DNA from 4 places in the Mesorhizobium sp. M1004 genome. Region 4 is predicted to be linked to each of the others. Evidence: riboswitches for the same ligand, from Rfam matches in the RefSeq annotation. Region 4 holds a riboswitch; each other region holds the start of a gene.
What was found. Region 4 has a riboswitch for cobalamin ahead of NKH54_RS05200 (aromatic ring-hydroxylating oxygenase subunit alpha). Riboswitches for the same ligand answer to the same signal wherever they lie in the genome.
Positions count from the first base shown of each region.

Region 1: another riboswitch for cobalamin. It lies ahead of metE (5-methyltetrahydropteroyltriglutamate--homocysteine S-methyltransferase); the one in region 4 lies ahead of NKH54_RS05200 (aromatic ring-hydroxylating oxygenase subunit alpha).
Region 2: another riboswitch for cobalamin. It lies ahead of NKH54_RS30025 (DUF1636 family protein); the one in region 4 lies ahead of NKH54_RS05200 (aromatic ring-hydroxylating oxygenase subunit alpha).
Region 3: another riboswitch for cobalamin. It lies ahead of NKH54_RS30265 (CbtB domain-containing protein); the one in region 4 lies ahead of NKH54_RS05200 (aromatic ring-hydroxylating oxygenase subunit alpha).

Region 1 covers NZ_JAMYNB010000015.1:30,603-32,795, reverse strand. Annotated here, with positions in the region: gene NKH54_RS26405 (hypothetical protein) at 1-119, shown strand, start outside; cobalamin riboswitch at 514-715, shown strand; partial or broken gene metE (5-methyltetrahydropteroyltriglutamate--homocysteine S-methyltransferase) at 809-2,193, shown strand, end outside.
Region 2 covers NZ_JAMYNB010000023.1:11,992-14,184, reverse strand. Annotated here, with positions in the region: gene NKH54_RS30030 (DUF6348 family protein) at 1-527, shown strand, start outside; cobalamin riboswitch at 587-794, shown strand; gene NKH54_RS30025 (DUF1636 family protein) at 833-1,258, shown strand; gene cobW (cobalamin biosynthesis protein CobW) at 1,261-2,193, shown strand, end outside.
Region 3 covers NZ_JAMYNB010000023.1:58,372-60,564, reverse strand. Annotated here, with positions in the region: gene NKH54_RS30270 (CbtA family protein) at 1-635, opposite strand, end outside; gene NKH54_RS30265 (CbtB domain-containing protein) at 651-830, opposite strand; cobalamin riboswitch at 867-1,062, opposite strand; gene NKH54_RS30260 (gamma-glutamylcyclotransferase) at 1,130-1,822, opposite strand; gene NKH54_RS30255 (aromatic ring-hydroxylating oxygenase subunit alpha) at 1,958-2,193, shown strand, end outside.
Region 4 covers NZ_JAMYNB010000002.1:199,759-201,951, forward strand. Annotated here, with positions in the region: gene NKH54_RS05190 (DUF680 domain-containing protein) at 29-232, opposite strand; gene NKH54_RS05195 (DUF680 domain-containing protein) at 300-506, opposite strand; cobalamin riboswitch at 1,006-1,207, shown strand; gene NKH54_RS05200 (aromatic ring-hydroxylating oxygenase subunit alpha) at 1,325-2,193, shown strand, end outside.

The DNA.
Region 1 (2,193 bases), on a different contig from region 4:
TTCTCGCGGCCCAATATCTCGCTGCAGAAAACCTACGCATCGAGAGAAAAATTCTTTCTTTCCCGTGGCTGGATCGCGTCCGCTCTCTTGTTGGTGAACGGATTATTGAGGGCGATTAATCTCAGTTTGGCCATCGCAGTTGGTGATGACGCCTTGAACGTCTCGTGTTGCGGACCAGCACTGACAAGCACGGTAGAAAGATTTCACTACCGACGCCTACCGCACCGCGAAATCGGTTGGGGCCATCCTGCACACTTTCCGCAGCCTCGGTGTTGGCTCGGCGCTCGCGGATCACCAGCGTCCTTTGAGCGGTAGCGCTTTTCAGGTTGAGGTTAGAGTCCTCCGGTTGTTGTGGCTCCGCACGGCCTGCATTAGTTGGACAATGGGGGCAGCGGTGCAGCGGCGGCAAATGGACGACTCACTGTTGCAAAATGTTAGACAAGCGTAAAAGCGCGATGACATAACCACATAAACATTTCGTTATTCGTCATTGACAAGAGAAGGGATTGCTGTGATTGTCTGGCGTGTCGTGGTTCTCGCGTCCGGCGCTGCCGCAGCGGAGCTAAGAGGGAAGCCGGTGCGATGCCGGCGCTGCCCCCGCAACTGTTAGCGGCGAGCCAACCCCACTCATGTCACTGAGGCGAATACCCTCGGGAAGACGTGTAGAGGCTATGACCCCGCGAGCCAGGAGACCTGCCACGACGAATTACGTCCACGGGCGGGGTGTCTCGGTGGCCGCTGCAACCCGGGCGTGCCGGGCCTGCTAGCGCCTTCCTTGTCACCGACGCCCCAACCATCGGGGTATGACATGACTGTCTCTCAGCAAATTCCTGTAGCAACGCTCGGCGTGCCGCGCTTCGGTCGTCGGCGAGAACTGAAATTCGCCCTTGAAAGCTACTGGTCCGGAAAATCGTCCGCTGGCGACCTTCTTGGGACGTCGAAGGCACTCCGTGCCGCTAGCTGGGAGGAGCAGCGCGATCGCGGCGTGTCAAAAATCCCCTCGAACGACTTCTCGCTTTACGACCATGTGCTCGACACCGCAGCCACGGTCGGCGCCATTCCATCCCGGTACGGTTGGAATAGCGGCGAGGTCCCACTTGACATCTACTTCGCAATGGCGCGCGGCAACCAGGGTCAGACGGAGGATTGTGGACACGCTGGTCACCAGGAGGCGGCTCATGGACCTGGTGTAGCCGCGATGGAAATGACCAAGTGGTTTGACACCAACTACCACTACATTGTGCCGGAGCTCCATGATGATCAGACGTTCGCCCTCTCGTCAACGAAGCCGGTCGATTACTTCCTCGAGGCTAAAGCTCTCGGCATTCACACACGCCCAGTCATCCTTGGACCCATCACCTTCCTCAAGCTGGCGAAATCGCCTGCCGAAGGGTTCGGTCCCATCGCGCTCCTACCGCAGCTGCTGCCCGTACGAGCAGCTCCTGCAGAGGCTGAAGCTGTCGGGAGCCGACTGGGTCCAGATCGATGAGCCAGCGCTTGTCCTCGATCTGAACCCGAACGAACGAGCTGCGTTCGAATTCGCCTATGGCCAGCTGTCGAAAGCCGCGCCCGAGCTGAAGATCATGCTGGCTACGTATTTCGGGTCGCTGGGAGACAATCTCGAAACCGCGGTTTCTCTGCCCCTGGCCGGCCTGCATATTGATCTCGTGCGCGCTCCCGAGCAGCTGGAAACGGTGGGTCGGCTCGCTCCGAAGGATCTGGTGCTCTCGCTCGGCTTGATCGATGGCCGCAACGTCTGGCGTGCGAACCTGCCCGCCATTCTCGACCGCATCAAACCGATCGTCGCCGGCTGGCCCTTGGACCGCGTCGAAATCGCGCCTTCTTGCTCGATGCTGCATGTGCCGATTGACCTGCGCATGGAGACGGAACTCGAGGCCGACATCAGGTCGTGGCTCGCCTTCGCGGCCCAGAAGACCGACGAGCTGGTCTTGCTGGCCCGGGCCCTGTCCCAAGGCAGGGATGCGGTGGCAGGCGCGTTGAAAGCGACTGCCGAGGCTGCCGCCACTCGCGTGACGTCCACGAAGATCCATGACCCGCTTGTTGAGGGGCGGATCGCCAGCATTGACCATAGCATGAAGCGACGAGAGAGCGCTTTTGGCGAGCGCTCCAGAGTCCAGGCCGGCGCGCTCGGGCTGCCGCCGTTCCCGACGACGACAATCGGGTCCTTCCCGC
Region 2 (2,193 bases), on a different contig from region 4:
TTTCTCCGCTGCTTGATGTTCAGCCGGTCATTGAATCCTTTGCTGGCTTCGGCGACACGCGCGAACAGGAACTGAACCAGGCGTTTGAAAAGTTTCTCCGTGGTGTTTTCCATGTGGCCATTGAGGGACTGGCCGATCACGTCTGCGAGAACATGCAGGCCGAAATAGAGCTTTGGCAGCGAAGCAGCGCCAGTTGGAAGATCTGGCGAAAAGATGCCCGCTGGAAAATCTATAGCGGCCCGGTCATTTCCCAGGCCACAACCGAGCTATGCTCGCTGACACCAGGCTATCCAGCATTCTATGCCAAGCTGGAAAAGCTGTTCACAGCTTCGGTACCCCCCGGAAGCCATTTTGTCCGGACCTTTCTGGCAGGCTTGAAGGGCACGCTGATTAGTGCCGAAGTCCTTCTGGACAACGCGGTTTGGCATGAGGGACAGAATCTGGCTGTCGGTCATGACTGGGACTATAGCGATGGCTATCAAGCTATCCGACAGGTCATCCTGGCACTGCCGGAAGCCGGGACATGACAGCCCCTGCCGACATCGCCATGTCGTAGCCGTGCGTTGACACCGCTGCCTGCAAAAGCCTAAAATCCGCTCCAGACGGTCCCCTGCCCCGCAACGGCAAGGGCCAAGAGGGAATGCGGTGCGGGACGAAAAAATCCCAAATCCGCGGCTGTCCCCGCAACTGTAAGCGAAGAGCCAAGGCCGAAAGCCACTGGGTAACACCGGGAAGGCGGCTAACCAAGGCAATGACTCGCGAGCCAGGAGACCTGCCGTCTGAGACAAAGTATCCGATCGCCTGGCGGGTTTCCGGGCAAGGAGCACGGTTTTTGGACCAGAACAGCAGTTTTTCGGCTGGCACAACGGACATTGCGTCCGGCGACAACGACGCCCTGACCGGCGTGACCGTCATCGTCTGCGCCTCCTGCCGCGATGAGACCGGTTCCGACGCCCATCCGCGCGCCGGCGAATTGCTGGCTGAGGACACAGGCCGCGCCGCTGCCGGCGATATCCGGGTCCGCACCGCCGAATGTCTCGGCAATTGCAAGCGCCGCCTCAGCGCCGCGATCCTGCGCGATGGCTGCTGGAGCTATGTCTTCGGCGATCTGACCGCAACCAGCGGCGCCGACCTCGTTACCGGCGCAAAGCTCTTCGCGACTTCGGCCGACGGCCTCATCCCGTGGCGCGGCCGGCCCGATAGCCTCAAGCGCGGCCTCGTTGCCCGCATCCCACCCCTCGACATGCTGAAGGACTGACGATGAACGCTTCAAACCCGGCCGCCAACCTCTCCCGTGTTCCCTGCACTGTCGTTACAGGCTTCCTCGGCGCCGGCAAGACGACGCTGGTCCGCCATCTCCTGGAAAATGCCGGCGGCAAGCGCATCGCCATCATCGTCAACGAGTTCGGCGACATCGGCATCGACGGGGAAATCCTGAAAGGCTGCGGCATCGACACCTGCCCCGAGGAAAACATCGTCGAACTGGCCAATGGCTGCATCTGCTGTACAGTCGCCGACGATTTCGTGCCCGCCCTCGACAAGATCCTCGCGCTGACACCGAAGGTTGACCACATCCTGATCGAGACCTCGGGCCTGGCTCTGCCCAAGCCGCTGGTCCAGGCGTTCCAGTGGCCGAGCGTGAAGAGCCGGGTAACCGTCGACGGTGTCATCGCCGTGGTAGACGGCCCGGCGCTGGCCGAAGGCCGCGTCGCCAACGACATGGACGCTTTGCAGGCACAGCGCGCTCAGGACGAGACGCTCGACCATGACGATCCTGTCGAAGAAGTGTTCGAGGACCAGATCGCCTGCGCCGATTTGATCATCCTGTCGAAGAGCGATCTGATGGACGCCCCCGGTTCGGCCCGCGCCAACGCCATCATCAATGAACATTCCGCCCGCGCGGTAAAAATCGTGCCGACTGCGCATGGCAAGGTCGACCCGTCGGTGCTGCTTGGCCTCGGTCTCACCGTCGAAGACGACATCGAGAACCGCAAGTCGCATCACGACGGCGCTTTCGATCATGAGCATGACGATTTCGACACCTTCATCGTCGACATCCCCTCGATCGCCAATCCCGACGACCTGGCCAAGCGCGTCGCCACCGCCGCCGAACAGGAAAACGTGTTGCGTGTAAAAGGCTTCGTCGATGTCGGCGGCAAGCCGATGCGGCTTTTGCTGCAGGCCGTCGGCCCG
Region 3 (2,193 bases), on a different contig from region 4:
GGCGCGCCGACAATATGCGGGGCGACGATCAGGAGGACGGCGAGCACGGTCAGGGGCGCCGACGTGCGGAAGGTAATAAGGGCAAGGCCGATCGCGGTTGCCATCACCGTTGCCCACCACCAGATCTGGCGCTGTATGAGATCGGCCGCCGGCATTGCCGGCAGTTCCGGCGGCAGGCCGAGTCCCGGCGCCAGCGTGAACACGGCAAAGCCCGCCAGACCCCAGAACACGCCCTGGCGCCAGCTGCCGATGCCGCCGGCGAACTCGGAAACCGCCACCAGGACCAGCGCGAAGCCGATGCCGGTGACGATATTGGCGACGACACTGAAGGCGAAACGCTCGAAGCCGTCGGCCGGCGCCCAGCCTTCGTCCTCCGCCGGCGCGGCTGCTTCAGCCGGTGCTGCGCTGCTCACCGCATTTTCCGCCGGCGCGGCGGTGCTCATGGCATCGGTGTCCGCAGCGTTGGCGGCGGGCGCCGCGGCATGCTGATGCTCATGGCCGCCACCAGCCTTTTCGTAGACCTCCGCCTTGAGGATCAGCGGCACGGTGGCGTAGGCCTGCATGCAGGCGAGAGCGACACCGGCCACGAGCCCTGCGATCGCCGCGATGAACACGACGTTGCGAAACAGGTTCATGATGTCAGATCCTCGTCAGTGGCAGGGAAACGCCATCGAATGGCGATAGTCGTGCGCCGCATTGTGGACCGCATCGATGTGCGAGAAACCGACAACGCCGACGACGAAAATGCCCAGAAACGCGCTAAGCACGAGCTGCATGAAGCGCGACTGCGAGGAGACGGAAGCGCCGAGGGAGACGGAAGCGGTATTCATATCTTGTCCTTTCGCCCTCCACCCGAGGGCATCGAAGTCAGTTCCCTGTCGCCGGCAGGTCTCCTGGCTCGCGGATCAGCGCCCTTCCCCACCTTCCCGAAGAAAAAATCCCCAGTGGCTTGGAGAGGACTACCGCACACAGTTGCGGGGGCAGCCACGGCATTGGGCAACAAGTCAGCCCTCACCGCATTCCCTCTTGGTCCCTAACGGAACCGACGACATGCATGACTATAGGCTGAAACGGTCGCATCCGGCAAACCAAATTCCGCCGGCCAACAGCGCGAATGCGCCATGCGGCGTTACGGCTTCAACGCGGTGATCCGCTCGGCAACCAGCCGCTGCAGCCGCCACAGATGGCGATCGTGAATGCCGCGCTCTTCAAGGTTTTTCACCGTGTTGTAGAGATAGTCGGCGCCCGACCCCCAGTGCCCGCAGGACGTTGCCAGCCTTTCGACGACCTTGCCCTCGTCGAGCGGTCCTGAATAGGTCAGGCCGTTGCGGTTGATGACGAAGGCCAATGCCCTGAGCGGTCCGGCCTCGCTTGCAAGCTTGAGCATGCGCGGCCGGTAGCTTGTCGGCTTCAGCGTGACTTCGCGCCGGAAAAGCCGGCCCAACTGCTCGCGCCGGTTATTGTCGGTCAGCCGAAAGGCGACGCCCTTGCATTGTCCGCCACGGTCCAGCGCCATCATCAGGCCGGGGCTGTCCTTGGTGCCGCGCCAGCGCGTCATGTTCATGCAAAAGGACCGATGCCAGCCGCGCGCCAGCGCAACGCGGTCCTCGACATAATCTATTTCCGGTTTCCAGATCAGCGATCCATAGCCGAACAGCCATAGCGGTTCGCTGTCCGGGAGTTCGACCTGCAATTCATCCAGCAGCGCGTCATAGTCGGCTTCATCGAGATGCATCGCGTCCGGATCCGGCCCGGGGTCCCTGATCTCGCGCCAGCAGCGCGCGACCAGCTCCGGCGTAAGCGACATCTGTCGTGCGGCCACGTCCGAATCCCCCCAATTTCCGAATGTCCCATGTCCACGACATGATTATGCGCCGCGCCTGCAACCGGCAATGCGGCACTCTGATTGACAAACGATTTGCCGGGGTGTCGGCTGACGCTTCATAGGAAGCCAGCCATGCATCCCAACCCGAGCGAGCGCGACCCCTATAACGGCCTGAGCCGGGCCGAACCGACGCTACCGTCATCGGCCTATTGGGATAGCGAGGCTTACCAGCGCGATCTCGAGGCCATCTGGTACAAAAGCTGGCTGCTCGTCTGCCGCGAGGCCGATCTTGCCCAGCCTTTGGCATTCAGGACATTCCGCGTCGGCACGCAGGAAATCGTCGTGCTGCGCGACACCGGCGAGTTGCG
Region 4 (2,193 bases):
AGCCCGCCGCGTGCTGGGAAACCGGCTTTTAACGGCCGAAAAGGTTACGGTCGGCACCGTGGGCAGGCGCCTGCTCGGCTGGAGCCGACTTCTCAACCGAAGCGGTGTGGCCGCTGTCGGTCGGCGTAACCGCTGGCTGGTTGGCGCCGTTGGAACCGTAGTTGTCGCTGCCGGCGAAAGCGCTGCCGGAGATGGCCAAAACGGCGGCGGCAGCAAGGATGAGCTTTTTCATTTTCAAACACTCCTGAATTTTTTGGGATCCCGAGAGCGACGGGTTAGTCGCCCTTCTTTGGTCGGGATCAGCGATTGCCGTAGAGGTCGCGGTCGGCGCCCTGAACGACAGGCTGCTTGTCAGCGTGCGCCGGCTTCTGAATGGAAGCCGTATACGAGCTGTCGACCGAGACGGCTGGCTGGTTCGCACCATTGGAACCGTAATTGTCGCTACCGGCGAAGGCGCTGCCGGTGATCGCCAAAACGGCTGCGGCAGTGAGGAAGATCTTTTTCATTTTTAGTACTCCAGTTTGTCTGTCCGTCTAGCGGCGTGTCTTGGGAGGAATTCGCGTCGTTCGGACAGCCCCGATGTGGGAAAGCCATAGGCTGGTTTCCAATCACGAAGTTGTTCCGTGTGGACCACGGTCCTGCACCTTGAAATTGTGCCAGGAAGTTCCTCTATGGTCATTTATCGCATTGTTTTCAGTTGCTTATGTCGAACCGAGTGGTTCGCTCCGGTGTCGGTTTCCGGGCCGTCGTTCACACCGTCCTGCACGCATTGTCAACAGAAACGAACCGTTCGGTTCGATTAGAGATTGCTAATAGTAACTTTTCGATACCGTTGAGCCCTTTTTGCCCCCGATCGAACTGGATCCGCAGCGATTCGAAACGGCGATGATGGCGTCGCAAGAAACGTCTCAGCTCTTTGACCGGCGGCGGGGGGCGTATGCCGCGCGTGTCGCGCCGCATGGATATGATGTCGCTTTCATGCCGACGTCGCGATCGCTGCCGTGATTAGATGATCGCATCTCAGGTGCCGCTTCGTGACGACGCAGCGGAGAATTGGGAAGCCGGTCAGAATCCGGCGCTGCCCCCGCAACGGTGGTGGAGTTCAAGTCGCAACGGGAGACCACTGGGCAAGAGCCTGGGAAGGTGTCGCGATGGTCCGCAAGGACAACTCCAGAGCCCGGAAACCAGCCCGAGATGCCTAGACTCGACTGATCGCGGTGGGCGGTCAAGAGGTGGATAGTGCATGTCCGGAGCCGCGCCGGCCTGCGTCCGATCCTTCCTCCATCACCACCAAGTTCAGTCCTTAAACCACGAGGACAGAACTATGGATACGCGCAACGACATGCTGAGGCTCCTGAACGGCCGCAAGCAAGGCTTTTCGCTGGAACAGCCCTTCTACACCGACCCGGACTATTTCAAGCTCGACATGGAGCTCATCTGGTATCGCGACTGGCTGTTCATCGGCCATGATTGCGAACTGCCGAAGCCCGGCAGCTATATCACCGTGCAGATCGGCGATTATCCGGTGGTGCTGGTCCGCGACCAGAAGGGCAACATCAACGCCTTTCACAATTCCTGCCGCCATCGCGGCAGCCGTGTCTGCAACACTGAGAAGGGCATGGCGGCAAAGCTTGTCTGCCCCTATCACCAGTGGACCTACGAGCTTGACGGCCGGCTGCTGTTTGCCCGCCAGATGGCAGACGGTTTCGACAAGAGCCAGTTCGGCCTGAAGCCCGTCGCCTGCGAGAGCGTCGGCGGTTACATCTTCATCTGCCTGGCGAAAGAACCTGCCGACTTTGCGCCGATGCGCGCCATGATAGAGCCCTACCTCAAGCCGCACCAGCTGAATGAAGCCAAGGTCGCCTTCGAGAGCACCATCATCGAGAAGGGCAACTGGAAGCTGGTCTGGGAAAACAACCGCGAATGCTATCACTGCGCCGGCAATCATCCGGAGCTGTGCAAGACATTCCCCGAAGCGCCGACGGTGACCGGCGTGCAGGGCGCCGACAGCGATCCGGAGATGCTGGCGCACTGGGCGAAATGCGAGGCGGCGGGCCTGCCGAGCAAGTTCCGCATCGATCCGGCCGGGCAATACCGCGCCACCCGCGCGCCGCTGCTGCGCGATGCCGTCAGCTACACGATGTCCGGAAAGCGCGCGGTGACGAAGAACCTGTCCGACACTGTTGCCGCCGA